4 regions of the Comamonas sp. 17RB genome follow, and region 3 is predicted to be linked to each of the others. Evidence: riboswitches for the same ligand, from Rfam matches in the RefSeq annotation. Region 3 holds a riboswitch; each other region holds the start of a gene.

Region 1 (7,704 bases), on a different contig from region 3:
ATCCGGGCGCTGGGCCACCACGGCATCCACGGAAAATCCCAGCCGGCCGCCGACCTTGGGCAGGCCCAGCACCTCGGCCGGGTAGCGGGTGAAGTCCTCGACACCGACGATGCGGTCCACCAGCCCCAGGGCGGCGACCAGTTCGGTGTTGGACGAAAAAATGGTGACGATGCGCCGGGGCGGCCGAGGCAGCCAGACGGCGCGCCCCAGGGCATCCTTCAGGTGGATGCCCGAGGCCGCCTGCATGGCCTGCTCTGCTGCCCCCGCAGGGCCGGCCGGACCGGCCTGCACCGTGGGCACGGTAAGGCCGGGCAGCAGGGCGCCGCCCGCCGCCACCGCGCCCCAGCGGCGCAGCACGGCGCGCCGGGACAGTGCGCCCGGAAGCGCGTCAGGAACTGCACCCGAAAGTGCGTCCTGGGGTGCTTCCGGAAGGGGGCTGGCGGGCCTGTGCATGCAGCCTGGCCTCAGAAGTCGGCCTGCAGGCCGACCATCAGCTCGCGTCCGGGCATGGAGGTGCCGCAGCCGCCGTTCTGGAAGCGCGCATCCGCCAGGCAGGGCGAGCGGTCCTGGGCGATGAAGATGGGGCTGCGGTTCAGGTTGAAGACGTTGTTCACCGCCGCAAACAGCTTCACGCTGCGGTTCACCCGGTAGTCGCCGCGCAGGTTCCACACCGTGAAGGCGCCCTTGCGGTGGATGTAGGTGCTGCTGGGTTCGCCCTGCGGCACCAGCAGGTTCTCTTCGGTGTCGTACCACATCGGTCCACGCAGCAGCGCCGTGAGCTGCATGCTCCAGTCGCCGGCATTGCGGTCCATGCCCTGCGCGTAGCGCATGCCGGCCGAGGCCTGGAAGCGGTACATGCGCTGCACGCGGTCGGTGTTGGCGGTGGGCGCCGCGCCCTTGTCGCGCATGTCGAAGTGGTAGTAACCGCCCGCAAAGGCGCTGAGCGACTGGCCCGGCAGGCCCAGGGCCAGCACCTGCTTGAGGTCGACGTTGGTGGTCAGCTCCAGGCCGCGCGCCACGACTTCTGCGGCGTTGTTGGCATAGTCCGAGGTGTTGGTGCTGGGGCCCCGGGATACGGTGGTGATGCGGTTGGAGATGACGTTCTGGAATAGCGCTGCGTCCACCTTCCAGCCCGGCTGCGTGAAGGTGGCGCCCACTTCGATCTGGCGGCTGGTCTCGGGCTTCAGATTGGGGTTGCCGAAGGTGCGCCCGCCGCCCACGGCGGTGAAGTCGGCGGCCAGTTCGGTGGCAGTCGGCGCCCGGAAGCCGGTGGCGATGCCTGCGCGCAGGTTCCAGTCGTCGGTGGCCTTCCAGGTCGAACCCAGGGACCAGGTGTGGGTGTCGTACTTGCGCACATTGGACTGGGCAAACGCCAGGTTGGGCGTGGGGTCGAACCGGGTCTCGCCCCAGGTCTTGCGCAGGCCGCCGCGCAAGGTCAGCCGGTTGTCCAGCAGGGTGTGGGCGTCTTCCAGGTACAGCGCCTTGGTTTCTTCCGTCTGGTTGTTGTCGTACGGCGCCACCTGGCCGGCCGGGCCGCCGGGCATGGCCACGCGGAAGCGGTCCGAGCGCAGATGGCTGCGTTCCCAGTCCACGCCCACCAGCAGGTCGTTGGCGGCAGACAGGCGAAAGCGCGGCTGCAGGCGGATGCCGGTGGCGTCCAGCTTGCGGTCGTTGTAGTCGCGCGCCGTGCCCGGCACCGGGTTGGTGCCGCTCTTGATGACGGGGGACGCCCAGTTGAATTCGTCCTCGTCCACGAAGTGGTAGACCTGCGCCAGCCAGCTGACCGACTGATCGGCCAGCGCGCCGGTGTAGGTCAGGTCCAGCGAGCGGTTGTCGCGGTTGTCCTTGCTGTAGATGTTGGACCCGGATCCCCGGAAGCCCGCGTTGTAGATGCCGTCGGTGCGCGCCTGCAGCTCCACCCGGTTCAGGCTGTCGATCTGCAGCCCCAGGGCGGCCACCGCACCACGGCGCTTCCAGCCGGTGTTCTGCATGACGGTGCCGCCGTCACCGGACTTGTAGTCATCGCGGGCGCTGGTGTTCAGGCCCACATACCAGTCCAGCATGCCGCTGGTGCCTGCGGTCTGGGCCTGGGTGCTCCAGCCGCCCCAGGAACTGCCGGTCACCGTGACGCGGTTCAGCGGGCCGCTGGCGCCGGTGCGCAGGATGATGTTGATCACCCCGCCCATGTTCTGGCTGCCGTACACCACCGAGGCGGGGCCGCGCACGATTTCGATGCGGTCCACATCCGTCAGGCTGAGCTTGGACAGATTGGCCGTGCCGGCGCGGCGGCCATTGAGCAGCACCAGCACCTGGCCCTTGAAGTCGCGCCCCTGGCCGTCGGTGGCGGCGCCGCGCAGGTTCAGCGATGTCTGGGCCGCCGTCCATTCGCTGAGGAAACCCACCGCATGTTCGGCCAGCAGGTCGGTGACCGAGCGGGCCGACGAGCGTTCGATGTCCTGGCGGTCGATGACCTGGGTGGTGGCGGCAATGCGGGCACGGTCCTCGGGCCGGGCCGTGGCGGTGACGAAGACATCGCCCAGCGCGGCAGTCGGTGCCGATGTCGAAGTCGATGCGGAGGCAGCGGCCGTGGCGGCAGAAGCAGCAGAGGCCGCGGTGTGGTCGGCCACGCCCTGGGCGTGGGCACCCCACAGCGCGCAGCACAGCGCGGCGCCGGCGGTCACGGGCTTCAGGGCGGAAAGGGGAAAAGCGACAGGCCCGCAGAGGGGGCCTGGGGAAACACGGGAAGGGGTGCGCATGCGCGGCTCCAGATGGCCCTGCTCTCCCGCAAGGCCGATTCAAGAAAACATCCGCAGGCATGCATGCGCAGGCGGGACAGCTCGGCGCACGAACCCATCCAACCTGGACTGCGCGCTCACCCGCGGCGTCCAACAAAAGTGACAAGGCCGGTATCCGGGCTCGCGAAATGCCGATGTCCCGGGACATCCGTCCTGGAACTTTCGGCCCACTCCACGCCTTCCCACGCAGTGCGCAGTGGCTTCAGGTCTTACCTGGGTGCAGAGGGTGATTCGCTTACCGTTGCGGGGGCAGCGCAGGCATTGCACTCCATGGAGTGCACCTGCTTCCCGTTTAACTCCAGTGGCCGTCAGGCCAATGCAGCACCTCGTAACAAGCATTGAAATGTATCTCAATGCAGCGAGGAATTATCGTTCAGGACACATGTCCGCAACGGACACAACACGCCGGACACATCCGGAATGCATGCCCTGGCAGCTGATGGAGCGCAGCGCTGCATAAAGGCTGCAGCCGGGCATGCACCGCGTCAGTCCCAGGCCGGGAACGGGTCATGAAAGCCGGTCCAGGCCTTGGGGGCCAGGGCCATCTCGTGGTCGGTCAGCAGGCAGGCATCCAGCCGCTGGCGCAGCGCCGATTCGTCCATGCCGATGCCGATCAGCACCAGTTCCTGGCGGGCATCGCCCACGCGCTCGTCCCAGTGCTGGGTGATGGTGGCCAGCGACTCGGGCTCGCGCGGCCACTGTTCACGGGGCACGGCAGCCCACCAGCGCCCTGCCCGGCCATGGCGGCACACGGCGCCGGCCTGCGACCAGTTGCCCGCATAGAGGGGGCGGCTGGCCAGCCAGAAAAAACCTTTGGAGCGAATGACACCGGGCCATTCGGACCCCACCAGGGCGTGAAAGCGCCTGGGGTGGAACGGCCGGCGCGCGCGGTAGACAAAGCTGCCGATGCCGTATTCCTGGGTTTCCGGTGTGTGCTCGCCACGCAGCTCTTTCAGCCAGCCCGGGGCCTTGGCCGCCTCGTCGAAATTGAACAGCTTGGTGGACAGCACCGACGCCAGCAGCACCTTGCCGAAACTGGATTCCACGATGCATGCACGCGGGTTCAGGGTCTTCAGGATGGCGATGAGCCGCAGGCGCTCTGCCCCGGTGATGAGGTCGGTCTTGTTGAGCACCAGCACATCGCAGAACTCGACCTGTTCCACCAGCAGGTCCACCACCTTGCGCTCGTCCCCCTCGCCCATTGATTCCCCGCGCCCCTGCAGGCTGTCCCGGGATTCGTAGTCCTTGAGGAAGTTGAAGCCGTCCACCACGGTGACCATGGTGTCCAGCACCGCAATGTCCGACAGGCTGGCGCCCGCTTCGTCGGTGAAGGTAAAGGTCTCGGCCACCGGCAACGGCTCGGAGATGCCCGTGGATTCGATCACCAGGTAGTCAAAGCGCTTTTCCCGGGCCAGGCGGCGCACCTCCACCAGCAGGTCTTCGCGCAGGGTGCAGCAGATGCAGCCGTTGCTCATTTCGACCAGTTTTTCCTCGGTCCGGGACAGGTCGCTGCCGCCTTCGCGCACCAGCGCTGCGTCGATGTTGACCTCGGACATGTCGTTGACGATGACCGCGACGCGCAGGCCTTCGCGGTTGTGGAGGATGTGGTTGAGAAGCGTCGTCTTGCCTGCGCCCAGAAAGCCAGACAGGACGGTGACGGGAAGAAGCTTTGCCATCGCCGGTACCATGAACAAGATTTGATAATGATAACTCATTATCAAATACAAAGACAAAAACAGCAGCGAACACGTCACCCCGCCATGCTGTTGCCCAGCCCCTTGTTGGACAGCGCCCTCCGGGCCTGCATACACCCGGAAGGCGCTCGGCAGCCCAGTGCACCACCCGGCAGAAAGCAAAGCCCCCGCTGTGCGTACACAGCGGGGGCTTTTGGTATCAGTCGTTTCACGGGCTGCCGCGGCGTCGGCGGTACAAGCGACCGCTGTCTGCCATCTGCCACCGGCAGCCCGTACGGGGCTCCGCACATGCGGGGTGATCGGCACCTGATCGACTGCCTCCACCCGCAACGCCCTGGGCGGCGACTGCCCTGCCCTGGGTTCAGGCGTCCACCCGGATCCCGCGCGACTGGATGAGGTTGGCCCACTTGGCCCGCTCATCCCGCATGAATGCCTCAAAGCGCTGCGGCGTTCCGCCGCCGTCTTCGGCCCCGAACTCTTCCAGCTTGCTCACCACATCCGGCATGGCCAGGATGCGGTTGACGTCGGCATTGATGCGGGTCACCACCTCGACAGGCATCTTGGCCGGGCCAACCAGGCCGAACCAGATGCTGGCGTTGAAGCCAGGGTAGCCCTGTTCGGCCACGGTGGGCACATCCGGGAAGGCTTTCACGCGCTTGGTGCCGGTCTGTGCCAGCGCGCGCACCTTGCCGCCTTTGATGAAGGGCGACGCCGTGGTCATGCCTTCGAACGCATAGTCGATCTGCCCGCCCAGCAAGTCCGTCATCACATTCGATGCGCCCTTGTAGGGGATGTGCAGGGCCGACACCCCGGCCGTCTGCTCGAACAGTGCCAGCGCCAGGTGCTGGGCCGATCCCGTTCCGGAAGAGCCGAAGCTGATTTCGCCGGACTTCTTCTTCAAGGCCGCCAACAGTCCTTGCATGGAGGTGGACGACTTGGGGCTGGCCACCAGCACCTGCGGGGTCTGCCCCACCAGCGCAATCGCCGCAAAGTCCCGCTCGGGGGAAAAGCCGAGCTTGGGGTTGAGCGCGGGGGCAATGCCCAGGGCGTTGATGTGGCCCATCATCAGGGTGTTCCCGTCGGCCGGGGCCTTGGCCACTTCGGCCGCCGCAATCAGGCCGGCCGCGCCGGGCTTGTTTTCCACGATGACGGGGATGCCCCACAGCGTGTTCAGCTTGTTGGCGATGATGCGCGCCAGGATGTCGGTGCCGCCGCCGGCCGAGAAACCGACCAGGATTTTGACCGGCCCCGCCGGGGGCTTGCCTTGGGCAAAGCCGGGCTGGGCACAGAGTGCGCCGGCTGCGGCGACCGTGGACAGAAATTGTCTGCGTTGCATGGTATGTCTCCTTTTTTTATATGGGCCGAGGGGTCTTACGCCACCTTGCTCCAGCGGCCGAACTTCGCCACCTGTGCCTCGTCAAAGTTGAAGCCCAGGCCGGGCGTCTGGTGCAGAACGACACGGCCCTTTTCCTGCGACAGCTGGCGGTCCAGCAGGCGGCGGAAGTTCAGGACCTGGTCATCCCAGAAGAATTCGACGTAGCGCGCGTTCGGCGTGGCCGCCACCAGCGGTGCGTGCACGTCGTGGAACCAGTGCGGGCACATCTGGATGCCGTAGCCGGCGGCCATGGCGGCAATGCGCTTCCATTCGGTGATGCCGCCGCACACGGCCGCATCGGTCTGCAGGATGGAGGCGGCCCCCATGTCCAGCAGGTGCTTGTGGTACCAGCGGCCGTAGCCGATTTCCGCCGTGGCCACGGGAATGCGGGTGAGCTTGGCCAGGCGGGCATGGCTTTCCACGTCGTCGGGGCTGAACGGCTCTTCGATGAAATAGGGGTCGTACTGCTCCATGCGGCGCAGGTACTGCATGGCCTGCACGGTGTCGACCCAGCCGTTGTTGCAGTCCAGCATCAGTTCCACATCGGGGCCGATGGCTTCGCGGGCGGCCTTCACGCGCGACTCTTCGCCCTGGGGCGACCAGCGACCGGTCTTCATCTTGACGGCCTGGAAGCCCAGCTCGACATAGCTGGCCATTTCCTCGCCCAGGTGCCCGGCCGTCTTGCCTTCCACGTAGTAGCCGCCGCTGGCGTAGGCGGCCACGGTGTCCAGCTCCACCGCGCCGAGGTATTTGTGCAGCGGCAGCTGGGCGGTGCGCGCGTTGAGGTCCCACAGGGCGATGTCCAGGGCGCTGAGCGCACGCATCACCGTGCCCATGCGGCCTTGCAGCAGGGCTTCCTGGTACATGTCCTTCCATAGGCCTTCGACAGCCAGCGAGTCGCGGCCCAGCAGCACCGGGGCCAGCAGCTGTTCGACCGCCACGCGAAAGATTTCGCCCGCCGCGTTGCCGACGTAGCAGAAGCCTATGCCTTCGACCCCGTCGGTGCTGCGGATCTTGACCAGGCCGTAGTGGCGGTCCACCACGGTGCGGTTCGACAGGTAGGTGACTTTGTCCAGCGGCACGCGCGCGACGCAGACTTCGATGGATTGGATGGTGGGCATGCGGGCTCCTGAGGTGAGGTACGAAAAAAGGAATGACCGAGAGGAATGACCAAAAGGAATGGCCGCACTGTGCGCCGCATGGGCTCCACAAAAAAGATGGTGTTTGGTGGTTCAGATCACGCAAAATACGTTTTTATGGATTCGCGTTTTCTACAGAGCTTCATTGCCGTTGTGGACTGCGGCTCGATTGCCGATGCCTCGCGCCGGCTGGACCTGCCCCCCACCACCGTTGCGCAGCAGATGCGTGCGCTGGAGGCCGATGTCGGCAGCGCACTGCTGACGCGGGTGGGCCGTACCGTGCGCCCCACCGTGGTGGGCGCGCGCATCGTGGACCAGGCCCGGGAGGTGCTGAAATCGGTGGAAAACCTGCGCTCCGTGGCCTCGGCCACCGAACTGCCAGCGGGCCCGCTGCGCCTGGGGGCCACGCCCACGGCGCTGATGGGGCTGGTTCCGCCGCTGCTGCGCCGCTGGATGCGTGCCCACCCTGCCATCCAGGTCTATATCGAGCCCGGGACTTCGTCGCTGCTGCTGGACCAGGTGCTCGCCGGCAACCTGGACGCGGCCATCCTGGTGCACCCCACGTTCGCCATGCCCAAGACCTGCGAGTGGCGGCTGCTGCGCAATGAGGCGCTGGTGCTGCTGACGCCCCAGGACATGCCGGTGCAGGACCCGCTGCTCACGGCCGCACGCGAGCCCTTCATCCAGTACGACCGCAAGGT
Region 2 (7,704 bases), on a different contig from region 3:
GGCGCTGGCGAAGCCGGTGACCAAGGTCTAGGGCGCACCCAGTCCACCTGGCCCCCAGGCCTGGTGGCGGCCTATCGCCACCCACATCAGGCGCCTGCGCAGCCATGCCAGGCGCCTTTTGCATGCCGCGGTGTCGCCAGTCGGGCAAAGGCTTGCCTAGGTGGCGCCGCAGCCTGCCTGTTCCTGCGCCACGATCACCATCCAGGGCACGCCGAAACGGTCTTTCAGCATGCCAAAGGACGGGGAGAAAAACGTCGGCCCCAGCGGCATGGTGACCTCTCCCTGGGCGGACAGCGCATCAAAGTGCTTGCGGGCCTCGGCGGCATCGGTGCAGTTCAAGGTCAGGCTGAAGCCGGTAAAGGGGCGGGTACCGGGGCTGGGGTCGTCGCTGGCCATGATCAGGGTCTCGCCCACCTGCAGGCTGGCGTGCATCACCATGTCGGGCCGTGCGGGCGTGCATTCGGGTGGGGGCGGCTCCGGGCTTTCGCTGTAGCGCATCAGCGCCTGGATGGTCGCACCGATCGCATCGCGGTAAAAGTTCAGGGCCTCTTCGCAGCGGCCCTGGAACAGGAGATAGGTCTGGACTTGCATGCATGCCTCCGGTGGTTAGACAGCGGTTGTACGGCAGCAGCGCCAATGCAGGTATGACAGAACGTAGCCGGGCCGACCAAAGGCCAGGGCGGCATGGCGGGCACGTCGGTAATGGCGGGAATGTCGGGTGGCACGCGGTGGCGGTGTGCCACCGCCGCAGGCGCCATGCTGCCGTTACCAGTCTTCCTTCACCGCCAGCACCGCGTCCTCACCGGTGGCCTTGCGGCCGGCCCACCAGGCCGTCAGGGTGCCGGCCAGCACCACGGCGCAGGCCAGGGCCAGCAGGCGCCCGGCGGGTAGGCGCAGCTCCATGGTCCAGTGAAAGCTTTGCGGGTTGACCACGTGCACCAGGATGGCGGCCACGCCCAGGCCCAGCAAGGTGCCGGCCAGCGCTCCCATGGCCGTCCAGGCCGCCCCCTCGCCGGCGACCACGGTGAGGATCTGCCGGCGCGTCAGCCCCAGGTGGGTCAGCAGCCCAAACTCCTTGCGCCGTGCCAGGACCTGGGCGCTGAAGCTGGCGGCAATGCCGAACAGCCCGATGCCGATCGCCACCGCCTGCAGCCAGTAGGTAACGGCGAAGCTGCGGTCAAAAATCTCCAGCGAGCGCTGGCGCAGCGCGGCGCTGCTGGTGAATTCCAGCGGCGGAGCCTGCCCGCCGGACAGCCGGGCCAGGGCAGCTTCGATGCGCGGCTGCAGCGTGGCCTGGTCTTCGCCCGCAGCAGGCCACAGCGACAGCTCGGACATACGGGCATCGCCCGTCAGGCGCTGGTAGTCGCCCCAGTCCATGGCCACCGCGCCGAACTGGCGGATGTAGTCGCGCCAGATGCCGGCAATGAAAAAGCGCGTTTCTACTGCGCCGGCCGTGGGGGCAGTGGCCGGGCCGTCTGTCCCGGCAGCACTGCTGCCGGCCTGCCCGGTGCTGAACGCACGGTCCAGCAGCGGCCAGGGCTGGCCGGCCTGCACGCCATACAGCGTGGCCACGGCCTCGCTCACGTAGACGGCAACCATGCCGTTCGGAACCGACTGGGCAGGCGCTGCCCCCACCCACGGCAGCTGCTGGGCCTGCGGGCCGTGCAGCGGGCGCAGCAGCAGGCTGATGGCCGGGCGCTGCGGGTCCAGCCACAGGCTGGTGGCCCGCATCGGCTGGGCGCGTTTCACCCCGGGCAGGTCGCGCACGGCCTGCAGCAACGCGGGCGGCAGCAGCGCCGCGTCGGATTTGGACGAGCCGCCGGCCGCACGCAGGTACAGCGGCGAGGGCAGCACGGCGTCCAGCCAGTCCAGCATGCTGCCGCGAAAGCTGGTGACCATCACCGTCAGCGCCACGGCCAGGCTCAGGCTGGCCACCACGCCGCCCACGGCCACGCTGGCGCTGGCCCGCATGCGGCGGGCACGTTCCAGCGCCAGCATGGACAGCGGCTGGCGCAGCGTGGCCGGCCACAGCCGCTGCAGGCCGCCCAGCACGCGATCCAGCAACCAGGGCAGCAGCGCCATGCCGCCCAGCAGCATCAGTCCCACGGCCACATAGGCGGCCAGGGGAATGCCGCCAATGGGCGGCACGCTGGCCAGCAGCGCACTGGCGGCCACCAGGGCCAGGCCGGTCCAGGCGCGCGCAGGCGTCTGGCCCACGGCGCCCAGCCCTTTGAGCGTGGCCGCGGGCGGCAGTGCACGGGCCGTGCGTGCCGGCCACCAGGCGCCGGCCACGGTGGCGGCCAGGCCCAGGGCAAAGAAGGTGGCGGCAGCCGGTGCGCTCCACAGCAGCGGGGGCTGGCCGCCGGCAAAGTAGCCGCCGCCCAGGTCCCCGCCCAGCATGCGCAGGGCCAGCCAGGCCAGTCCGGTGCCCAGCGCAATGCCGGCCGCGCTGCCGACCATGCCCAGCAGGGCGGCTTCCCACAGCACCAGGCGCATGCGCTGCGCGGGCGTGAGCCCCAGCACGGCCAGCAGCGCCAGTTGCGGTGCGCGCCGCGCCACGCTCAGCGCCAGTACGGAGAACACCAGAAACGCCCCGGTGAACAGCGCCACCAGGGCCAGCACGGTCAGGTTGACGCGGTAGGCGCGTGACATCTCGGCCGCACGCTGCTGCTCACCGCCCGGCTGCTGCACCAGCACCTGGGCCGGCCAGCCGGGCAGGGCACGCAGCGCGGCGGTGAAGGCGCTGCGGCCGGTGCCGCTGCGCAGCAGCACATCCACACGCTGGATCTGGCCGTCCTGGCCCAGCAGGTCCTGGGCGGCGCCAATGTCCATCACCGCCAGCGGGGCGCCGCCGGCCGCCACCGTGCCGGCCACGCGCAGCGTCACGGCATGGGTGTGCACGCGCACCGGCAGCAGGGCGCCGGGGGCGCTGGCTTCGTCCAGGCCCAGGGCCTGCAGTGCCGCCGGGTTCAGAAACACCGCGTCGGGCGCGAACAGTTGCAACCGGTCCTGGTCGGCAAACAGCCGGGGCTGCAGCGCAGGGGCCAGTGGGGCCGACTGCAAGGCATCGCCGCCCAGCAGGCGCAGCGACAGTGGTTCCGGGATGGCATGCGGCGCGTGATCGCCAGCCACGGCCGTGGCGGGCGTGCTGTCGATCTGCACCGTGCCCTCGATCCACGGCGCGGCATGCTGCACCTCGGGCCGCAGCGCGATCAGCGGGTAAATGCTCTGGGGCAGGCTGGCGCGCATGCCACGGAATTCCAGATCTGGCTGGCCGTTGACGCTGCGCACCGCGCGGGAAAACTCATCCAGCGCCGACTGGTTGATCACATGCACCGCAAAACCCAGGGCCACGCCCAGCGCAATGGCCAGCAGGGCGGTCAGGCTGCGCCAGGGCTGGCGCCGGTACTCCTGCAGCGAAAAACTGGCCAGCAGGCGCGGCAGCGGAGAAGCGGTGAGAGAGGGTGAGGCGGGCACGGAGGTTCCAGGGCAAAACAGCGGTGTGCACCGCCCCCGGGGCGGGTGGGCACGCCTGCGCGGCCCAGGGTTCCATGGGCAGGGCATTCGCCATCCTACAAGCCCCGTGTCAGCCTGCTGCCTACAATGCGGGGTTTTGGTGCTTGCAGCGCTGTTCTGGCGCTGCGGTTAAACGGGAAACATGGACGCCGGCGCCCGCGCTGGCACAGCATGTACTGCCCCCGCAACAGTGAGCGCACAGGTCCCGCAGGACCCGCTTGCCATCTCTTGCCACTGGAGCCATGCGCTCTGGGAAGGCTTGGCAAGCCGTGCGCCAGTCTGGATACCGGCCAAAACAGGTCCAGCATCCGCTGGCGTGCCGCTGTGCATGCAGACCCGGGTTGCTGGTTGTGTGAAGCACGGGCGGGGACGCCGGTGCCAACCATGTGTGCATCCATGCGAAATTTCCAACCATTCCCAGCGGAAGGCCAGCGCGCTTCCGTGCGTTTTCCTCTGGCGGCCGTGGCCCTGGCCGCGGCCTGCCTGGCCCAGCATGCTGCGGCGCAAAACGTGCCCCTGTCCACCACGGTGGTGACCGCCACCCGCTCTGAAACGCCGCTGGACGAAACCCTGGCCGATGTGCGCGTGATCACCGAAGAGCAGATCAGCAACTCGGCAGGCCGCTCGCTGGCCGAAGTGCTGCAGCGCTTTGCCGGCGTGCAGATGTCCAGCAACGGCGGCCGCGGCAACACGCAAAGCGTCTATATCCGCGGCAGCAAGCAGGTGGTCCTGCTGGTGGACGGGGTGCGCTTCGGTTCGGCCACGCTGGGCACGCCCACGCTGGAGTCGCTGCCGCTGGAAGCCATTGAGCGCATCGAGGTGGTGCACGGCCCGGCATCGGCCCTGTATGGCAGCGATGCCATTGGCGGGGTGATCCAGATCTTCACCAAGCAGGGCAAGGGCGTGAAGCAGGCATTCGTGCCCCATGCCGCACTCACCTGGGGCCGCGCGGGCTACAAAAAGGCCGATGGCGGTTTTGCAGGCGAGCAGTCCGGCTGGAACTACAGCCTGAACATGGCGCGCGTCATCGACCCTGGCTTCTCGGCCACCAACCGCAAGAGCGCCGAATTCCGCTCCGATGCCGACAAGTTCAACCAGACCTCGGTCACGGCGGCACTGGGTTATGCCTTCAATGCCGACTGGCGCCTGGATGCCAATCTGATGCGGGCGGACAGCTATTCCGAGTTCGACCAGGACTACATCTTCATGCCCGACTGGAGCATGCCGCTGGTGAACGGTTCGTACAACGAATTCCGTGCCGCCACTAGCCAGCTCAAGCTGTCGGGCAGGCTGTCTGCCAACTGGAACAGCACCCTGAGCGTGTCGCGTTCCAATGACAAGCAGCGTTCCCACCACCGCCTGGAGGGCCGTACCGACCGTTACCAGGACCTGTTCCAGACCGAGCAGACCGAATACAAATGGGGCAACGAGATCAAGACCCCGGTGGGTGTGGTGGTGGCCGGCCTGGAGCGTCTGGAGCAGCAGATTGCCTCGTCCGAGCGCTACGACCACAAGGACCGTTCGACCAATGCCGCCTATGCCGGCCTGAACGGCAGCCACGCGGCGCATTCCTGGCAGCTCAACCTGCGCCGTGACGACAACTCCCAGTTCGGCGGCTACAACACCTGGGGCATTGGCTACGGCTACGAAGTCCTGTCCGGTCTGCGCGCGCGCGTGGCACGGGCCAGCAGCATGAAGGCGCCCACCTTCAACGACCTGTACTACCCCATGTCCGGCAACCCCAACCTGCAGCCCGAAAGCTCCAAGGGCAACGAAATCGGGCTGGACTGGAGCGTGGGCGGCCACGAGTTCAAGCTGACGGGCTTCGACAACAAGGTCAAGAACCTGATCTCCTGGGCCGACGACGGCACCGGCATGTGGTTCCCCTTCAACATCGACAGCGCACGCCTGAAGGGCTGGTCGCTGGGCTACAGCACCCAGTGGCAGGGCTGGGATCTGTCGGCACGCTACGAGCACCTGGATGCGGTCGATGGCAAGGGCCAGCGCCTGACGGACCGTTTGCCCGAGCACCAGGCCACGCTGTCGGTGGACAAGCGTATCGGCGCCTGGAAGTTCGGCACCAGCGCACTGTATGCCGGCAAGCGCACCGACAAGCAGGGTACGGTGGACCTGGGCGGTTACACCACCGTGGACCTGCACGCCGAATACCAGTTCGCCAAGGACTGGGCGGTGCAGGCCCGTGTGGCCAATCTGACCGACAAGGTCTATGAAACTGCCTACGGCTACAACCAGCGTGGCCGCGCCGGTTTTGTCACCTTGAAGTGGACGCCGCGCTGAAGTCGCGCCGCTAGCACGGCCCCGCGGGCCGGCGTTGTTCAGGCCGCCGCAATGCCCCGGGCCGTCAACCGCAGCACCCGGTCGGCGCGGGCCGCCGCGTCCGGGGAATGGGTGACCAGCACCAGGCTGGCGCCGGCTTCGCGGGTCTGGGCCACCAACAGGTCCATGGTGCGGGCGGCCGTGTCCGGGTCCAGATTGCCGGTGGGCTCGTCGGCCAGCAGCAGGGCCGGGCGGTGCACCAGGGCGCGGGCAATGGCCACCCGTTGCAGCTGGCCGCCGCTGAGCTGCTGGGGCAGGCGCTGCCCCATATCGCCCAGGCCCACGGCCGCCAGCATGGCCTGCACGCGGGCGTCCTGCTCGGCCGGGGTGCCACGCGCCAGCAGCATCAGCGGCAGGGCCACGTTCTGCGCCACGCTCAGATGCGGCAGCACGTGAAAGGCCTGGAACACAAAGCCCACATGGGCACGGCGCCAGACAGCCAGACCGGCTTCGTCCAGCCGGCCGATGTCCTGGCCCTGGTGCAGCACCTGGCCCTGGTCCCAGCGGTCCAGCCCGGCCAGGCAGTTGAGCAGCGTGGACTTGCCCACGCCCGAATCGCCGACGATGGCGACAAACTCGCCCGCCACCACCTCCAGGTTGACCTGCTCGAACACCGTGGCCGCATCGGCCCCTGTGCCATAGCGTTTGGCCAGGTCCACGACCTGAACGTTGGCGGGCGGTGTGCTGGCAGCTGGCAAGGACATGGTGAAGGCAGTCAACGGCGGGAGACGGGAGAGGCGGCTTACTTGGGCAGGCTGGCCTGCACTACACCCCAGGCCGCTTGCACCAGTTGCACGATGGCGTCGGGGGCCTGGCAGTCAATCGGGTGGCGCTGGGGCATGCTGCGCAGCCAGGTGATCTGGCGCTTGGCCAGTTGGCGCGTGGCGGCAATGCCTTTTTCGCGCACCAGGTGCATGTTCAGCGCGGGCTTGTCGCGGCGCTCCTGCCAGTCCAGTTCCTCCCACACCTGGCGGTAGCCCACGCAGCGCATGCTGGGCAGGTCCAGGTGCAGATCGGGACGGGCGCGCAGCGTGCGCACCTCGTCCACCAGGCCGTGCTCCAGCATCTGCTCGAAGCGCTGGGCAATGCGCTGGTGCAGCCAGGCCCGGTCGGTCGGTTCCAGCGAAAACAGCGTGGCATCGAAGCGCGGCGCCGATGCATCTTTCGCGGTATGGAAGCTGGACAGCGGCTTGCCGGAAATCTTCCACACTTCCAGGGCGCGCTGGATGCGCTGGCTGTCGCCGGGCGCCAGGCGCTCGGCGGTGACCGGGTCCACCTGGGCCAGCAGGGCGTGCATGGCGGGCCAGCCGATGTCGGCGGCCTGGGCATCCAGCGCGGCGCGCACTTGCGGGTCGGCGGCCGGCATCTCGTCCAGGCCTTCAAACAGCGCCTTGAAGTACAGCATGGTGCCGCCCACCAGCAGCGGCACGGCGCCACGGGCACGGATCTCGGCCACCAGGCGTTCGGTGTCGCGCACGAATTCGGCGGCGGAGTAGCTTTGTGTGGGCTCCAGGATGTCGATCAGGTGGTGGGGCACGGCGGCCAGCTCGGCCGGTGTGGGTTTGGCCGTGCCAATGTCCATGCCCCGGTAGACCAGCGCGGAGTCGACGCTGACGATTTCAGCGGCCAGGCCGCGCTGCTGCAGCACGGCAGACAGCGCCAGCGCGGCAGCGGTTTTGCCGGAAGCGGTGGGCCCGGCAATGGCAATGCAGGGCAGGGAAGAGGCGGAAGCGGTCACGGTCACAGAAAACAGATCAAGAGCGGGGCAGGAAAAAGGGCAGACGAGGCTCAGGCGGCCGGGGCCACGCCCCAGCGGCGCACCAGCACCCAGGACGCCAGGGCCGTCCAGGC
Region 3 (7,704 bases):
CGGCTCGTCGGGGCTGCACATCCCGACGCTGGCGGCACGCGATGTGCCGGCTATGGCGTCGAGCGAAGTGGCCGCACTCAAGACCTGCGACCAGCGCTTTTCTGCCGCCACCCACAGCTACCGCGAAGTCGTGTCACGGCTGGTCAACGACCCGCAGGACGCCATGCGCGCCAGCTCCAGCCTGGTGGCCGGGTATATCGCGGAGCTGCTGGATGCCTCGCAGACGGCCATCCGGCTGCTGTCCGAGAGCGTGGGCGAACAGCAGGGCGCCCACCCCATCAATGTCACCGTGCTTTCGCTGCTACTGGGCAAGTCCCATGGGCTCAATTCGGCGCGGCTGATGGACCTGGGCCTGGCCGCCTTGCTGCACGATGTGGGCAAAAGAGACATCGACCCCCGCTGCACCGAATTGCTGCCCAGCTTCACGCCGGAGCAAAAAGCCGCGTACGAAGACCATGTGGGGGCTTCTGTGGCCTACGGCCAGCGCATGGGCCTGTCGCCCACGGCTCTGACGGCGATTGCGCAGCACCACGAGGCGACGGACGGCACGGGCTTTCCGCTGCACCTGGTGGAGGAAGACCTGTCCATCGAAGGCCAGATCCTGGCGCTGACCAACTGCTACGACAAGCTGTGCAATCCGCTGGCGCATGCGGTGGCCCTGACCCCGCACGAAGCGCTGTCGGACCTGTTCGGCCGCCGCCGCGGCGGCTTCACGCGCGAGCTGGTCGAACTCTTTGTGCGCGTGATGGGGGTCTACCCTCCGGGCTCGGTGGTGCAGCTGAGCGATGAACGGTATGGCCTGGTGGCCTCCGTGCGCAGCGACCAGCCGCTGAAACCTGCGGTGCTGCTCTACAACCCGGACGTGGACCGGGCCAAGGCCGAGCCTGTGGAGCTGTCGGAGCTGCGCGGCGTGGTCATCAAGCGCAGCCTGCGCCCTGCGCAGCTGCCGCGCGAGGTGTTGGACTATCTGTCGCCGCGCCAGCGCGTGTGCTACTTCTTCGAGCGCGCCGTGCCGCTGATGTCTGCCGTGGGAGGGGAAGCATGAACCAGTCCACCCATTTGCAGGCATGGTGCCAGGCGTTTGAGTGGATGACGGAGGCGGTGTGGTTGGTGGACCCCCACAGCCTGACCGTGGCGTATTCCAATTCGGCGGCGCAGCGTCTGGTGGGCCTGACGGGCTCGCGCCTGCAAGGCTGCCACGTGCGCGATCTGGCGGCGGCGCCGCAGGACATGTACCGCTGGAACGATGCCGCGGAAGTCAGCTGGGGGCAGGTCACCCACACCCAGGTACTGCATGCCAGCGGCCGGGCCATCCCGGTAGAGCAGCGCATCCGTGAAGTCGAAGACCCCGAGGGCGGGAACTGGCTGCTGTGGACCTTGCTGGACCGCAGCGAGCAGGAACACAACGAGCGCGAGCTGGAGAGCCTGCTGGCCGAGCTGCGCGCCACCCTGGACTCGGCCGCCGATGGCGTGCTGGTGTGCTCGGCCGATGGTGCGATCCGCGCCTTCAACCAGAAGCTGGCCGATATCTGGGTCATGCCGGCTGCGCTGCTGCTGCAGCGCAATGATGCGGCCATCATGGCCTGGATGCGGGACCAGGTGCTGTCGCCTGCACAGTACGACCAGCAACTGCAGGCGCTGGGCCAGGACCCCCTGGTGCACACCGCCGATATCCTGAATCTGGCGGACCGGCGCGTGGTGGAACGCCGCTCGGTTCCGCTGCTGCGCCACGGCATGGCTGTGGGGCGCATTTTTTCGTTCCGCGACATCTCCAGGGAGATGGAAGTCCAAAGCGGCCTGCGGGTGGCCGCGCAGGTGTTCGAGAGCAGCCTGGACGCCATCTTCATTGCCGATGCGCAGGGTGCCGTCCTCCAGACCAACCCGGCCTGCGACGGCATGCTGGGTGCCCCCCTGTCCCCCGGTGCGCAGGCCAGTGCGCTGTTTGCGCAGACCGAGCCGGAATGGCTGGACGCGGTGGCGCAGGCGTGGAAAGAGGTCGGCCACTGGGAAGGTAACCGCCAGCTGCAGCGCGTGGACGGCAGCCTGTGTGCCGTGCGCCTGTCCTGGGTGGTCTCGCGCGACGAGCGCGGGCAGGTGCAGCAAAGTGTGGGCTTCATCCGGGACCTGACCCAGCAGCAGGCGGCGCAGCAGAAGATCGAACAACTGGCCTTCAGCGATGCGCTGACCGGCCTGCCCAACCGCCTGATGCTCGGCCAGCATGTGGAGCAGGCCATCACCCAGGATACGCAGGCCGAGTTCGCCATCCTGTTCCTGGACCTGGACCGCTTCAAGATCATCAACGACTCCCTGGGTCACCAGTTCGGCGACCGGGTGCTGCAGCTGGTGGCGCAGCGCCTGCAGTCCTGTCTGCGGCCGCTGGATGTGCTGTGCCGCCTGGGTGGAGACGAATTCGTCCTTTACCTGCATGCGTGCCAGAAGCAGCATTCCGAGCGGATTGCCCGGCGCATCCAGGATGCAATGCGCGAGCCGTTCGTGCTGGACGGTCTGGGCTTTTCGGTGCAATGCAGCATTGGCATGGCCCAGTACCCTGAGCACGGGCGCACGCTCAACGAACTGATCAAGCAGGCCGACACCGCCATGTACCGGGTCAAGGCCAGTGGCAAGGGTAGCTTCGGCTTCTACGAGCCGGCCATGTCCAACGGGCTGCTGGGCCGGGTGCAGATGGAGCACGCGCTGCGGCAGGCGCTGGACCGTGATGCCCTGCGCGTGGTCTACCAGCCCCAGGTCGAAATGCACACCGGTAGCATCGTCGGTTGCGAGGCGCTGCTGCGCTGGACGGATGCACGCCTGGGCGTGGTCTCGCCCGGGGTGTTCATTCCGCTGGCCGAGGAGTCCGGCTACATCGTCAAGCTCGGCGCCTGGGTGCTGGAGCAGGCGGTCAAGGAAGCAGTGCGCTGGGTCAAGCAGGGCCTGGGCGTGAAGGTGTCGGTCAACGTCTCTTCGCTGGAGCTGCACCAGCCCGACTATGCGGCGCGCGTGGCCTCGCTGCTCAGTGCCTATGGCCTGCCGGCATGCTGGCTGGAGCTGGAACTCACCGAGTCTGCCCTGCTGCAGAAGGAGCCGGTCATCGTGCACTGCATCGAACAGCTCGCGGACCTGGGTGTGCAGCTGGTGATCGACGACTTCGGTACCGGTTATTCCAACCTGGCCTACCTCAAGCGCATGCCAATTTCCAAGCTCAAGGTCGACCAGTCCTTTGTGCGTGGTCTGCCGCAGGACATGAGCGACAAGGCCATTGTGGAGGCGGTCATCGGCCTGGGCCGCGCGCTCGATGTGGAGATCGTCGCCGAGGGCGTGGAAACCGCCGCGCAGCGTGAAACGCTGATGCGCATGGGCTGCGGCTTCTACCAGGGATTTCTGTGTGCCCCGGGGGTCGAGGCGGCTACCTTCCAGGCCATGCTGCGCGCCCAGGCGGCAGGCCTGGAAGCAGGAAGTCTGGGGGGCGGAGTGCCGGGAGAAGACCGGCCGGTGTAGCGGCCTTGGCCGCCGGGATGAGGGTGGGGGGTGTCTGCAAAAACCACCGCGCCGTCATCCTGAACCGGGGGTTCAGGTGGGCGAGGGCAACCAGACGTTGGGTTCGTCTAACGCGAGACGATCACGCTTGCCTGGCAATGTACCAAGCCCGTGCTCAGGGAGCATTGGTTCAAGGCAATATAAAGCACGGCAGATTTGCAGACGCCTTTATTTTAGCGCGTGCCCGGCGGCTTGTGGTGGACCGGATGGAGAAAAGGGGGATTTGCGCGGCAGCAGCTTTTCGGCGCTGCCGCAAGGCCTCTACAGCAGCTTGCTGTCGACTTCCAGCGCCGCTTCCAGGCGTTCGATCAGCGCCTGAGCCTGCTGCAGCTCGTGCTCGCGCAGCACCAGCAGCTCATGCAGCTGCGCGGCCAGTACCTGGGCTTCTTCCTGTGCCTGCTGCGCTTGCTGCAGGGTGTCGTCCCGCGGTGTGTCTTCCAGCGGAGCAGCGGGCAGTGCGTCGGCTGCAGGGGCCGCGGGTGCCAAGCCGTTTTCCAGCGTCAGCTCCAGCTCTTGCTCCAGTTCCTGCACGCGGGTGTACAGCGATGCACTCTCGAACGCCAGATTGACGGCGGCCAGCACCCCCACGCGTTCGCGGGCGCGCACCTTGCCGGTGTTGCGGATGCGTTCCATGTCCGCATCCACCCGCTGCACGGCGGCCAGCAGCATGTCTTCCTGGCCCTCGGGGCAGGTCAACACATAGTCTTGCTGGAGGATGCGCGCTTCGATCTGGCTCATGGTGCCTCTTGGTTGGCGGGCAGGCGCTCAATCAGTGCGTCCACCCGTGCACGTGCCGCCTGCAGGCGCGAGCGCAGGGAATCGCGCTCCTGTGTGAGCGCGGCCACCTGCTCGGCCAGCAGGGCATTGGTGCGCTGAAGCTCGGCGTGGCGCAGCAGCAGGCGATCAACACGCTCTGCCAGCGGCTCGATCATGGAAGGCTGCGAGGTCATGGACATAGAGGGTAGCAATTGTAGGCGTGCCTAAATGTAAGCAGGTGAAATAAGGCCGAATCAGCCTGCATATGACGCTGGAAAACACCGGTGCACAGCAGTTTTTCTACGAACGGCACGACTGAAACTAAAATCGCGGCTGTTGGTGCTCGCAGCGCGGTTCACGCGCAGCAGTTCAACGGGAAGCAGGACGGCCTCGTTTTTTTCAGAACCCGCCCAGCCTGCGCTGCCCCCGCAACGGTGAGTCCCTGGTGCATGCCATGCACCCCCGCCATCTGATACCGCCACTGGATGCCTTGAACAAGCGTCTGGGAAGGCGATGGTGTGGAGGACCAGCCCGGATACCGGCCAACACTGGTGTGCCCGCTCGAGCGGGCATGGTTTTGCCCATCACTGGCGGGGAGGCTGGTACGGGCGACTAGGTGTTTTTTTCTCATGTTTTCGAATGTTTTGAAGGCCGGTGCCGTGGCGCCCGCCTTGCCGTGGTCTGCCGTGTCGGCAGCCATGTTGTGCGCGGTGGCGGCCGCTGCCCAGGCCCAGGAGAGCCCCTCTGCACGCGCCACGCTGGAGGAGACCGTGGTGTCCGCCACGCGCAGCGAGCAGCGCCTGTCGGACGTGATTGCGGACATGACGGTCATCGACCGCGACCAGCTGGACCAGCAGGCCGGCCGGTCGCTGGAAGACGTGATGGCCAAGCTGCCCGGCGTGCAGATCACCCGCAACGGCGGCCCCGGCACCGAAACCGGTCTCTACCTGCGCGGCGCCAGCAAGCAGCACACGGCGGTCTATATCGACGGCATCCGTGTCGATGTGCAGAACGGCTCCGGCGGTGCGCAGTGGGAATCCCTGCCGGTGGACCTGATCGAGCGCATCGAAGTGCTGCGCGGCCCGGCAGGTGCGGTCTATGGCTCGGACGCGCTGGCGGGCGTGGTGCAGGTGTTCACCAAGCGCGGAACCGCCGGCGTGCAGCCCTTTGTGGGCCTGGGGGCCGGCGAGTACGGCAGCCGCAAGGCCGAGGCTGGCATCAGCGGCGCCCAGGGCATGGTGGATTACGCGCTGGGCCTGTCCTATGCCGAAAGCCATGGCTTCGACTCCAAGAACCGCGGTGTGCACAACGAAGACCGCGATGGCTACACACGCAAATCGGCCAACGCCCGCGTGGGGCTGCAACTGAACGCCGACCAGCGCCTGGAGCTGACGGCCCTGACCAGCCGCACCAATGCCGGGTATGACGCCAGCAAATCGGTCAAGGACGACCGCGGCCTGCGCGCGCTGGATGCCTATGGCCTGAGCTGGACCGCCCAGTGGACGGAGCGCTTTCGCACGCGCCTGTCCGTCAGCGAATCCACCAACCGCTACGAGACCTCGGGCACCAGCACCTACGAAGCCGAAACCCGGCTGCGCACCATGCTGCTGCAGAACGAGTGGCTGCTGGGCCCGGGCACCTTGAGCCTGGCGCTGGAGCGGCGCGAAGACACGCTGGAAAACACCGGCCTGAAAAATACCAGCCACAGGGACCGCGACCAGACCGGCGTGGCCATCGGCTACGGCGCCAAGTTCGGTACCCACAGCGTGCAGCTGAATGCCCGCAGCGACGAGGACAGCGACTTCGGCCGCAAGAACACCGGCGGCATCGGCTACGCCTGGGCATTTGCGCCCCAGTTGCGCGCCACCGCCTCCACCTCGACCGGCTTTCGCGTGCCCAGCCTGTACCAGCGCTTTTCGGACTATGGCGATCCGGCCCTGGCACCCGAAGAAAGCCTGAACAAGGAAATCGGTCTGCGCTGGGCCGACCAGGGCAACCACCTGGGGGTGACGCTGTACCGCAACAAGCTGCAGAACCTGGTGTCCTATGAAAAAGGCCTGGGCAGCTGCGGCAAGACGTCCTGCTATGTGAACGTGGAGCGTGCGCAGCTGCAGGGCATCACCCTGACCGGTGCCTACCGCACCGGCCGGCTCAAGTGGTATGGCTCCGTGGATTTCCAGAACCCCACGAACGAGGCCACCGGCAAGCTGCTGGAGCGCCGCTCGCGCCGCTTTGCCACCCTGGGGGTGGATGCCGCCGTGCACGGGTGGACACTGGGCGGGGAAATGCAGGCGGCCAGCCGCCGCTACAACGCCAAGGACGAGCAGGTCATGAGCCTGGGTGGCTACACCCTGTTCAACCTGTCGGCCTCCACGCAGGTGGCCAGGGACCTGACCCTGACCGCACGCATCGACAACCTGATGGACCGGGCCTATACCTTGGCCCAGGATTACGCCACGCCGGGCCGCACCTTCTGGGTGGGCCTGAAATGGCTGCCCCGTTGACCGCCGGGGCCGCCGGAAAGCATGCATGTTGACTGATACTTCCGCCCAAGCTGCGCGCCGCTGCGTGGCCGTGTTGGTGGCGGCCCCGGCATCGGGCCAGGGCAAGACCACCGTGACCGCCGCGCTGGCGCGCTGGCACACCCGCCAGGGGCGCACGGTGCGCGTGTTCAAGTGCGGCCCGGATTTTCTGGACCCCTACTGGCACCAACTGGCCAGCGGTGCACCGGTGCACAACCTGGACGGCTGGATGGTGGGCATGGACGAGGTCCGGGCCCGCCTGCATGCCGCCGCCGGTGAGGCCGATGTCATCCTGATCGAAGGGGTGATGGGCCTGTTTGACGGCAGCCCGACTGCCGCCGATCTGGCCCAGCAACTGGGCGTGCCCGTGCTGCTGGTGGTGGATGCGGGCGCGATGGCCGGCTCGTTTGGCGCCCTGGTGCTGGGCATGCGGCAGTACCAGCCGGAGGTGCCGTGGGCCGGGGTGCTGGCCAACCGCGTGGCCACCGGCATGCATGCGCAGATGCTGCAGACCAGCCTGCGTGAACCCGATCTGTGGCTGGGCGCGCTGGCGCGCATCGGCCAGGGCAGGGATGCACAGCTGCTGCCGGAGCGCCACCTGGGCCTGGTGGCCGCGCACGAGCTGCCCGATGCCATGGCACGGCTGAACGCCGCCGCCGACCAGCTGGCCGACACCCCGCTGGGCCAGATGGACTGGGCCGCCTGGCAGCGCTGGAGCGTGGAATTCCCCGCAGCAGCAGCGGCCCAACCGCCGGCCGGACAGCAGGCGCTGCAGCCCTGGCTGCAGGGGCGCACGGTGGCCGTGGCCAGCGATGCGGCCTTCAGCTTCATCTACCCGGCCAACCTGGACTGCCTGCAGGCCATAGGGGCCAATCTGGCATTTTTCTCGCCC
Region 4 (7,704 bases), on a different contig from region 3:
CGCAGCGCTCAGGCTCTGCAGGCCCGAGGGATGAATCCCGATAATCGAAAGCCACGGATAGGCCATGACCCAAGTTCTCCTGTTAGGCGGCACTTTTGATGCCTACACACTGTCCACCCTGCTGCATGCAGCGGGCATCCCGAGCGTCTATTCCTACGCCGGCGCCACGCTGACCCGGCGCACCGCTCCCCTGCCCACCCGCGTGGGCGGTTTTGGCGGCGTCCAGGGCCTGGTGGATTACCTGCAGCAGCACCGCATCAGCCATGTGATCGATGCCACCCACCCGTTTGCCGCGCAGATGAGCAGCAATGCCCTGGCAGCCTGCACCGCAGCAGGCATTCCCCTGCTGTCGATGGAGCGCCCCGCCTGGTCCGCCCAGCCCCAGGACCGGTGGACGCCGGTGGCGGACATGGCAGCCGCCGCCCAGGCACTGCCGCCGCAGTGCCGCAATGTGTTTCTGGCCATCGGCCGCAAGCAGCTTGCCGCCTTTGCCGGCCAGACCGGTGCGCACCGTTTTGTGCTGCGGGTGGTCGACCGCCCCGAAGAGGCCCTGCCCCTGCCCGCCGCCAGTTACGACCTGGTGGTGGCACGCGGCCCGTTTGCGCTGGCCGACGAAATCGCCCTGCTCCAGCACCATGCCGTCGACTGCATCGTCAGCAAGAACGCCGGCGGCGCCGACACCTACGCCAAGATCGAAGCCGCGCGAGCGCTGCAGATCCCCGTGGTCATGGTGGACCGCCCGCTGCTGCCCGCCCGCACGCAGTGCCAGACGCCGCAGCAGGCCATGGACTGGCTGGCCGGCCAGCGCTGAGCGACGGGCGCCGCCTTCAGCCATGCGCCGGCGCTCCATAGCTGCGCGGCGTGTAGACATGCCTGCCCACCTGGCGGGTCAGGCTGTTGCCCACGATGACGACCGTGCGCATGTCCGCCATGTCCGGCGTCACGTGCTGCAACTGGCACACCCGCAGGGTCTCGTCCGGCCGGCTCACATTGCGGGCAAAGCAGATCAGGCGCTCGGGCTCGCAGTGCGCGGTCAGGACCTTCAAAGCGCGCACAAAGCCCTGGGGCCGCGACTTGGAACAGGGATTGTAGAACGCCATGGCAAAGTCGGCCTGCGCCGCCAGCCGGATCCTGCGCTCGATCACTTCCGCCGGCTTGAGGTTGTCCGACAGGTTGATGGTGCAGAAATCATGGCCCAGCGGAGCACCCAATCTGGCCGCCGCCGCCAGCATGGCCGTGATGCCGGGCTGCACGTCCACCTCCACGGCCTTCCAGCGCAGCCGTTCTTCCGGGCTGGCGCCTTCCAGCACCTCGAACACGGCACTGGCCATGGCAAACACGCCGGGGTCGCCGGACGAGAGCATCAGCACCTTCCGGCCCTCGGCCGCCACATCCAATGCCTGGCGGGCGCGGTCCAGTTCTTCGCGGTTGTCGCTGGCGTGCAGGCGCAAATGCTCCAGCCCGCTCAGCCGCTCCACATAAGGGAAATAGCCAAAAGCATCGCTGGCACCGGCAATCGACTGCCGGGCCTGCTCCGTCAGCAGCGCCGCGTCGCCGGGCCCCAGGCCCAGCACGCACAGCTGCCCTGTGCCTGCACCCTTGACCGTGTTCTGTGTGGTGTCCATGTCCATGCGGCTGCGCTCACATGTCATTGGCGGGGCGGCGGCCGTTGCCGTGCACGATCACAATCGCAAAATACGGGCAGCGCTCCGGCGCATCGCGCAGCGGCATCACCTGCTCGTCGCTCATGGTTCCGTTGATCACCAGCCACGCCTGGTCCAGCTTGCCCTGCTCCGTCAGCAGCGAACGGATGCGGCCCAGATGGCGGCCGACCTTCATGATCACCAGCGCATCCGAGCGGGCCATGTGGGCGCGCAGCGGCTCGTCGGCCAAGGTGGCCGGCAGCACGCTCATCACATCGTCGCCCCAGGTCATGGGCATGCCCGTGGCATGCCAGCAGCCCACCATGCCGGGAATGCCGGGCAGCACCTCGACCGGCACCACGCCTTCCTGCTGCAGACGCACATACAGGTGCATGAAGGAACCGTAGAAGAATGGATCGCCCTCGCACAGCACGATCACATCCTCGCCGCGCGCCAGCTCAGTCAGGCGCGCTTGCCAGCCCAGATAGAAATCCGACAGCTGCGCGATATAGCGCGGGTCGTCGTGCGGGATCTCGGTGGTCAGCGGGTACTCCATCGGGTACTCCGTGACCTCGGCGTGCAGCATGCCGTTGACCAGCTGCCGGGCCTTGCCCGGATGGCCACGCTTGCGGAAATAGGCGACATGGCGCGCATTGCGCAGCAGACGGTCCGCCTTCACGCTCATCATGTCCGGATCGCCGGGGCCCAGGCCCACGCAGATAATTTTGCCGCTGTTCATCACGTTCCTCACTCCACCGACGTCGCCAGCGCATTCACTGCAGCCACCGTGATGGCCGATCCGCCCAGACGCCCCTGCACAATGGCGAAAGGAATCTGCCCCCATGCACGCAGCGCATCCTTGGACTCGGCGGCACCCACAAAGCCCACGGGGCAGCCGATGATCGCGGCCGGACGCGGGCATGCCGGGTCCTCCAGCATGTTCAGCAGGTGGAACAGCGCGGTCGGCGCGTTGCCGATGGCCACTACCGCGCCGTCCAGGTGTTCGCGCCACAGCTCCAGCGCGGCAGCACTGCGGGTATTGCCCATGGCCTGGGCCAGCCCGGGGGTGCGGGCATCCTGCAAGGTGCAGATGATGGCGTTGTCGGCAGGCAGGCGCTTGCGCGTGATGCCTTCGCTGACCATGCGCGCATCGCACAGAATCGGGGCGCCGCGCTGCAGCGCCGCTTCTGCAGCCTGCGCAAAATCCGCGGAGAAATGGATGTCCTGTGCCAGGCTCACCATGCCTGCGGCATGGATCATGCGGCAGGCCACCCTCTCCTCCAGGGGCGTGAAGCGGGCCAGATCGGCCTCGCTGCGGATGATGCGAAACGATTGCCGGTAAATCTCTTCACCGTGCATTTCATAGTGGTAGGTCATGAAGTAGTGTGTGGAGTTCTGCAGGCAGTGCCGATCCGGCCCGGTAAGGGAGCCGGACCGTGGGACAGCCAGGCTGCCCGGCAGCGCCTGCATGGAGCCAGACCGCGTCCGGTGCGGACGGGCTGGCAAAGATCAGTGAGGTGGCATCGGACGAAAGCGCGCAGAACTTGGCGCAGCCGCTGACGTGCAGATGCCCGCGCTCCGGCACATGGGGCGCCAGCTGCAGCGCCATATCCTGTGCCGGCACATGGGCCTGCGCACAGCGCGGGCTTCCGGTGCAGGCCGACACCCGCAGGCGTGCATCTGCTGCATTGCTCATCCAGTGCTGGGCGTCCAGCTGGGCCACACGTGCCGGCGCATCCGCCGACATCAGCAGCAGCGAACGCCAGGGCGTGACGCGAATTTCCGTGTCGGCCGGCAGGCTGGCCGCCAGCGCCTGCATCGCCAGGGCATCGATGCGCCCCAGCGGCGCGCCCAGCACCCAGCCTTGCGCACGTGGGCCCGGCAGCACCGGTGCTGCAGCGGGCGGCTGCGCGCCCTGGGGCACCGCCTGTTGCAAGACAGGTGCATCCAGCGGCAAAGACGGCAGCAGCGCCTGCAGGCGGGTGGGCGGTTTGCCAAGAACGTCCATCCGCGCACGTGCGAACCAGCTGGCAATGTGGATCGCGGCATCGACCAGCTGCTGCACATCGCCAAAGCGGTACCAGTCGCCGGCCTCGCCCAATGCCAGGCCATAGCCGCCGCCCGCATCCACCCAGACCCGCAGATCGGAAGCGATGCCGCCCAGGCTGCGCGCCGCATCGTCCACCAGCAAGCCGAACTTGCTGGGCAGCGCGGCCATGCCCTGGCGCTCCAGCGCACTGGGGCACAACTGCTCCACAACCGCCCGCCCTAATCGCGTGGCGAGCTGATGGGTCCGGTCATGGGCCTGGTAGAAAGGGGTGCAATGCACGGGAGGTGCCAGATCGGCATCCGCATCCGCGGGAATCAGCCGGGCCGCCACCAGCTGCGACAGCAGCGCAGGCAGGTCCGCATCCGCCACCCCGCGCAGCTGCACATTGCCCAGCCGGGTCAGCTCGATCTGGGGGTGCGCCAGGGACAGCGCCAAAGCCGCCAGTGCGGCCCACTGCGCCGCGTTGATGGAGGCACAGACCGGGCGCACCCGGACAATCCAGCCATCTTCCGACCGCATGGGCTTCCATGCCGTGGGGCACCAGCCCTGGACCTTGATGGAATCAGCCATGGTGCGCAGCGCCCCCATCCAGAGCCGCTGCCCACACCGTCAAACCCAGAGCCTCTCGCGCCATGCTGTATCCGCAGTCGGTCAGGCCGATACCCGGGCCGGACGATTGAAACTTGCAGGGGGGATGGAAGATGGAAGCGATTGGCGGCGCGAAGATGCGAGCCCATCAAGCCACATGCACTCCCGCTGCGCCTTGTTCACGCCAGGCCGGTCTCCGGACTTACAGAGCTCAACTCCTAGAGTTGATCGCTGGACGCGCCTTCCCGCTTGCGCAGTGGCTGCCATTGCTGCAAGCAATGACGGGCGTCCCCTCTCTCTGATTACCGTTGCGGGTGCAGTGCAGGAATGGTGGCGAACCACGCACCTGCTTCTCGTTTCATTTCCTTGCGCGAAGTGCGCGGCGAAACACCTGGGATCAGCGCGAATTTTACGCGATATCTGCCTCCGTCCTGAAAACTCCACCCCAGTATCGGCCGCCACTGATGCAACGCAGCAAATCACCGCTTTTTTCCGCCGCTCTGCAGGCATGCAGCCTGCCGCAACGGACGGCACAGTGGGCAACATAGCGGGTTGCACAGCGGGGCCGAACAACCCGTGGCACGCCAGGCTGGCTGCCCGCAGCACTCAGCTGGCAGTGGCAAAAAGCTCCGCCCGCACCCACTCCCCGCGCCACATCGCCGCCAGCCGCTGGCACCGTCCCAGCGCCACCGCATCATTTTCAAAGTCGACGATGCAGCAACGGTCCACCCCCTCGGGGCGCACCGGCAGCGGATCAAAGCGCCCATCCGTCAGCAGCCAGACCGTGGCCCGGGTGCCGGGCGGACAACGCCGCAGCGCGCCCTCCACGGCGTCGACAGCGGGCTGGATCGGCGTTCCGCCACCGCCGCGCAAGGGCGCAATCCAGCCGGCATTGAAAGCCCCGGCTTTCGCCGGGGACTGCAGCCACCGGGCCTGCTCGCCCGCAAAGCCGATCACTGCCATATCGTCGCGATCGCGGTAGAACTGCTCGGTCAGTGCCAGCAAACACCCTTTGGCCCAGGCCAGCTTTTCACCACGCAGCATGGACGCCGACAGATCCAGCAAGACCAAGTGCAGGGTCTTGCTCCCCACAGGACGCCGGCGAAAACGCAGGTGCTCGGGCCGCAGCGCCCCGCGCCCCTTGGACGCCAGCGTGGACACCCAGTCCAGGCGCCGCCCGGCCGCCCCGTCCAGCCGGCCCTTGCGAGAGGTATTGCCACCGCGCCCCGCCTTGGCCTTTCCGGCCAGTCCCGCCACCGCGGAGCGCGTCAGGCTTTTTTTGGCGGCAAAGGCTTCAGCGCCTTGACCGCCTTCATCGCCACCAGCTGCGGTGGCGGCATGGCGCCCCAGGCATCGGCCGGGGCGCCATGGTCCGGCAACGAATTCGCCGATGGCGCCGCACCATGCCCGGACTGGCCGGACGGGGCACCTGCACCCTGCGCCCCACCGGTTGGCGGCGGTTCCGGGGGCGGTGTCTGTTCCTCGGCATTCGGCTGCTGTTCCGGTGGCTGCACCGGCTCACCCGACGCCGGTGGCGCAGGCGGTGCAGCCTGGGTGCGCCGGTGGGCCAGCGCCAGTTCCGCCACCGCCTGCACATCCGCCGGCGTGACGGCACCGCGGCCGTGCAGCGCTGCATGCGCCCGCGCCGCGCGCAGCATCACCAGATCCGCCCGCACCCCTTCCACCCCGGCGTCCTGGCAGCGCTGGGCGACATCGTCGTGCACGGCATCGGGCCAGGCCACGGCCGCCACGCGTTCGCGCGCCAGCTTCACCCGCTGCGCCAGATCGGATTGCGCCGCGGCGTGCTGTTCCACAAAGGCCTGCGGATCGGCATCGAAAGCCATGCGCGTCTTGACAATGGCCTTGCGCACCGCGGCACTGGGCACATTCTCCAGCCGCACGAACAGGCCGAAGCGGTCCAGCAGCTGTGGCCGCAGCTGGCCCTCTTCCGGGTTCATGGTCCCCACCAGGGTGATGCGCGCATCGTGCTGGTGCGACACGCCGTCGCGCTCCACCCGGTTGATACCGCTGGCGCTCACGTCCAGCAGCAGGTCCACCAGTGCATCGGCCAGCAGGTTCACCTCATCCACATACAGGATGCCGCCATGGGCACGCGCCAGCAAACCCGGGCGGAACACCACCGCACTGCGCTGCAGCGCTGCTTCCAGGTCCAGGGAGCCGGCCAGCTGTTCCTCGGTCGCCCCCAGCGGCAGGTTCACAAAGCGGCCGGCCGGCAACAAGGCGGCCAGCGCCCGCGCACTGGTCGACTTGGCCGTGCCGCGCGGGCCCTCCACCAGAACGCCGCCCAGCAGCGGGTCCACGGCCGCCAGCAGCAAGGCCGTCTGCAGCTGCGGCTGCCCCTCGATGGCAGTGAACGGAAAGCCCGCCGCCTGCGCGGACGGTGCGGATTCGGTGGACGAGATCATCGCTTCTCCAACAATTGTTCGGCGGCCAGCAACTGCTGCTCCAGCAGCGCCTGGTAGTCCCCGCTGTCTTCCCACAGGCCCCGGTGGATGGCCTCCAGAAGCCGCTCGCACATGCCATGAAAGGCAGCAGGATTGTGCTGCTGCAAAAAGTCCCGCGTGGCGGCATCCGCCACAAAGGCATCGGTCACGCGCGCGTACTGGTCGTCGCGCACCACGCGGGCCGTGGCATCAAAGGCAAACAGATAGTCCACCGTGGCCGCCACCTCGAACGCGCCTTTGTAGCCATGGCGCTTGATACCGTCGATCCACTTGGGGTTGGTGACGCGCGCGCGCACCACCCGGCTGATTTCTTCCTGCAACGTGCGCATGCGCGGGGCATCCGGGTTGGCATGGTCGCCAAAGTACAGCGCCGGCTGCTCGCCGCGGAAATGCCGCACCGCCGCCGCCATGCCGCCTTGAAACTGGTAGTAATCGTCCGAATCCAGCAGGTCGTGCTCGCGGTTGTCCTGGTTGTGCACCACCAGCTCGATCTCGCTCAGGCGCTGCACAAAGCGCTCGGGCAGCGCCGTCCCGTCGTCCTTCTGCCCATAGGCATAGGCCCCCCAGTTCCGGTAGGCCGTGGCCAGGTCTTCGTCGCTGTCCCAGTTGCGCCCGTCGATCAGCCCCTGCAGGCCCGCGCCATAGCTGCCGGGCTTGGCGCCGAACACGCGCAGCCCCGCCTGGTGGCGGGCCACCTCCTCGCTCAGGCCCTGGGCCTGCAGCTCGGCCACCTCCTGCAGCACGCGCGCACGGATGGGGTTGGTCCAAGCATCCTCGTCTTCCAGGCTGGCCACTTTCTGCACCGCCGCATCAAACAGGCGGATCACATTGGTGAAGGCATCCCGGAAAAAGCCCGAAACCCGCAGGGTCACATCCACGCGCGGGCGGCCCAGCACGCTCATGGGCAGCACCTCGAAGTCGCTGACCCGCCAGCTGCCATCCGCCCACTTGGGCCGCA

What was found. Region 3 has a riboswitch for cobalamin ahead of QM470_RS10450 (TonB-dependent receptor domain-containing protein). Riboswitches for the same ligand answer to the same signal wherever they lie in the genome.
Region 1: linked by a shared signal. The riboswitch ahead of QM470_RS03130 (TonB-dependent receptor) and the one ahead of QM470_RS10450 (TonB-dependent receptor domain-containing protein) in region 3 are both predicted to bind cobalamin.
Region 2: linked by a shared signal. The riboswitch ahead of QM470_RS03920 (TonB-dependent receptor domain-containing protein) and the one ahead of QM470_RS10450 (TonB-dependent receptor domain-containing protein) in region 3 are both predicted to bind cobalamin.
Region 4: linked by a shared signal. The riboswitch ahead of QM470_RS00650 (ferredoxin-like domain-containing protein) and the one ahead of QM470_RS10450 (TonB-dependent receptor domain-containing protein) in region 3 are both predicted to bind cobalamin.

The regions. Positions count from the first base shown of each region.
Region 1 covers NZ_JASHHY010000001.1:724,238-731,941, forward strand. The annotation lists gene QM470_RS03125 (ABC transporter substrate-binding protein) at 1-357, opposite strand, end outside; gene QM470_RS03130 (TonB-dependent receptor) at 465-2,681, opposite strand; cobalamin riboswitch at 2,885-3,139, opposite strand; gene zigA (zinc metallochaperone GTPase ZigA) at 3,281-4,471, opposite strand; gene QM470_RS03140 (Bug family tripartite tricarboxylate transporter substrate binding protein) at 4,851-5,825, opposite strand; gene QM470_RS03145 (mandelate racemase/muconate lactonizing enzyme family protein) at 5,861-6,985, opposite strand; gene QM470_RS03150 (LysR family transcriptional regulator) at 7,121-7,704, shown strand, end outside.
Region 2 covers NZ_JASHHY010000002.1:141,538-149,241, reverse strand. The annotation lists gene QM470_RS03935 (bacteriohemerythrin) at 1-31, shown strand, start outside; gene QM470_RS03930 (VOC family protein) at 157-591, opposite strand; gene QM470_RS03925 (FtsX-like permease family protein) at 766-3,444, opposite strand; cobalamin riboswitch at 3,598-3,825, shown strand; gene QM470_RS03920 (TonB-dependent receptor domain-containing protein) at 3,958-5,814, shown strand; gene QM470_RS03915 (ABC transporter ATP-binding protein) at 5,853-6,557, opposite strand; gene miaA (tRNA (adenosine(37)-N6)-dimethylallyltransferase MiaA) at 6,596-7,591, opposite strand; gene QM470_RS03905 (multidrug effflux MFS transporter) at 7,642-7,704, opposite strand, start outside.
Region 3 covers NZ_JASHHY010000005.1:66,304-74,007, forward strand. The annotation lists gene QM470_RS10430 (cyclic di-GMP phosphodiesterase) at 1-1,045, shown strand, start outside; gene QM470_RS10435 (sensor domain-containing protein) at 1,042-3,495, shown strand; gene QM470_RS10440 (cell division protein ZapA) at 3,796-4,272, opposite strand; gene QM470_RS10445 (hypothetical protein) at 4,269-4,484, opposite strand; cobalamin riboswitch at 4,611-4,851, shown strand; gene QM470_RS10450 (TonB-dependent receptor domain-containing protein) at 4,920-6,794, shown strand; gene QM470_RS10455 (cobyrinic acid a,c-diamide synthase CobB) at 6,820-7,704, shown strand, end outside.
Region 4 covers NZ_JASHHY010000001.1:146,127-153,830, forward strand. The annotation lists gene cbiT (precorrin-6Y C5,15-methyltransferase (decarboxylating) subunit CbiT) at 1-66, opposite strand, end outside; gene QM470_RS00630 (cobalt-precorrin-6A reductase) at 65-811, shown strand; gene cobJ (precorrin-3B C(17)-methyltransferase) at 828-1,625, opposite strand; gene cobI (precorrin-2 C(20)-methyltransferase) at 1,642-2,382, opposite strand; gene QM470_RS00645 (precorrin-8X methylmutase) at 2,391-3,020, opposite strand; gene QM470_RS00650 (ferredoxin-like domain-containing protein) at 3,004-4,263, opposite strand; cobalamin riboswitch at 4,452-4,691, opposite strand; gene QM470_RS00655 (vWA domain-containing protein) at 4,888-5,538, opposite strand; gene QM470_RS00660 (magnesium chelatase ATPase subunit I) at 5,550-6,707, opposite strand; gene cobN (cobaltochelatase subunit CobN) at 6,704-7,704, opposite strand, start outside.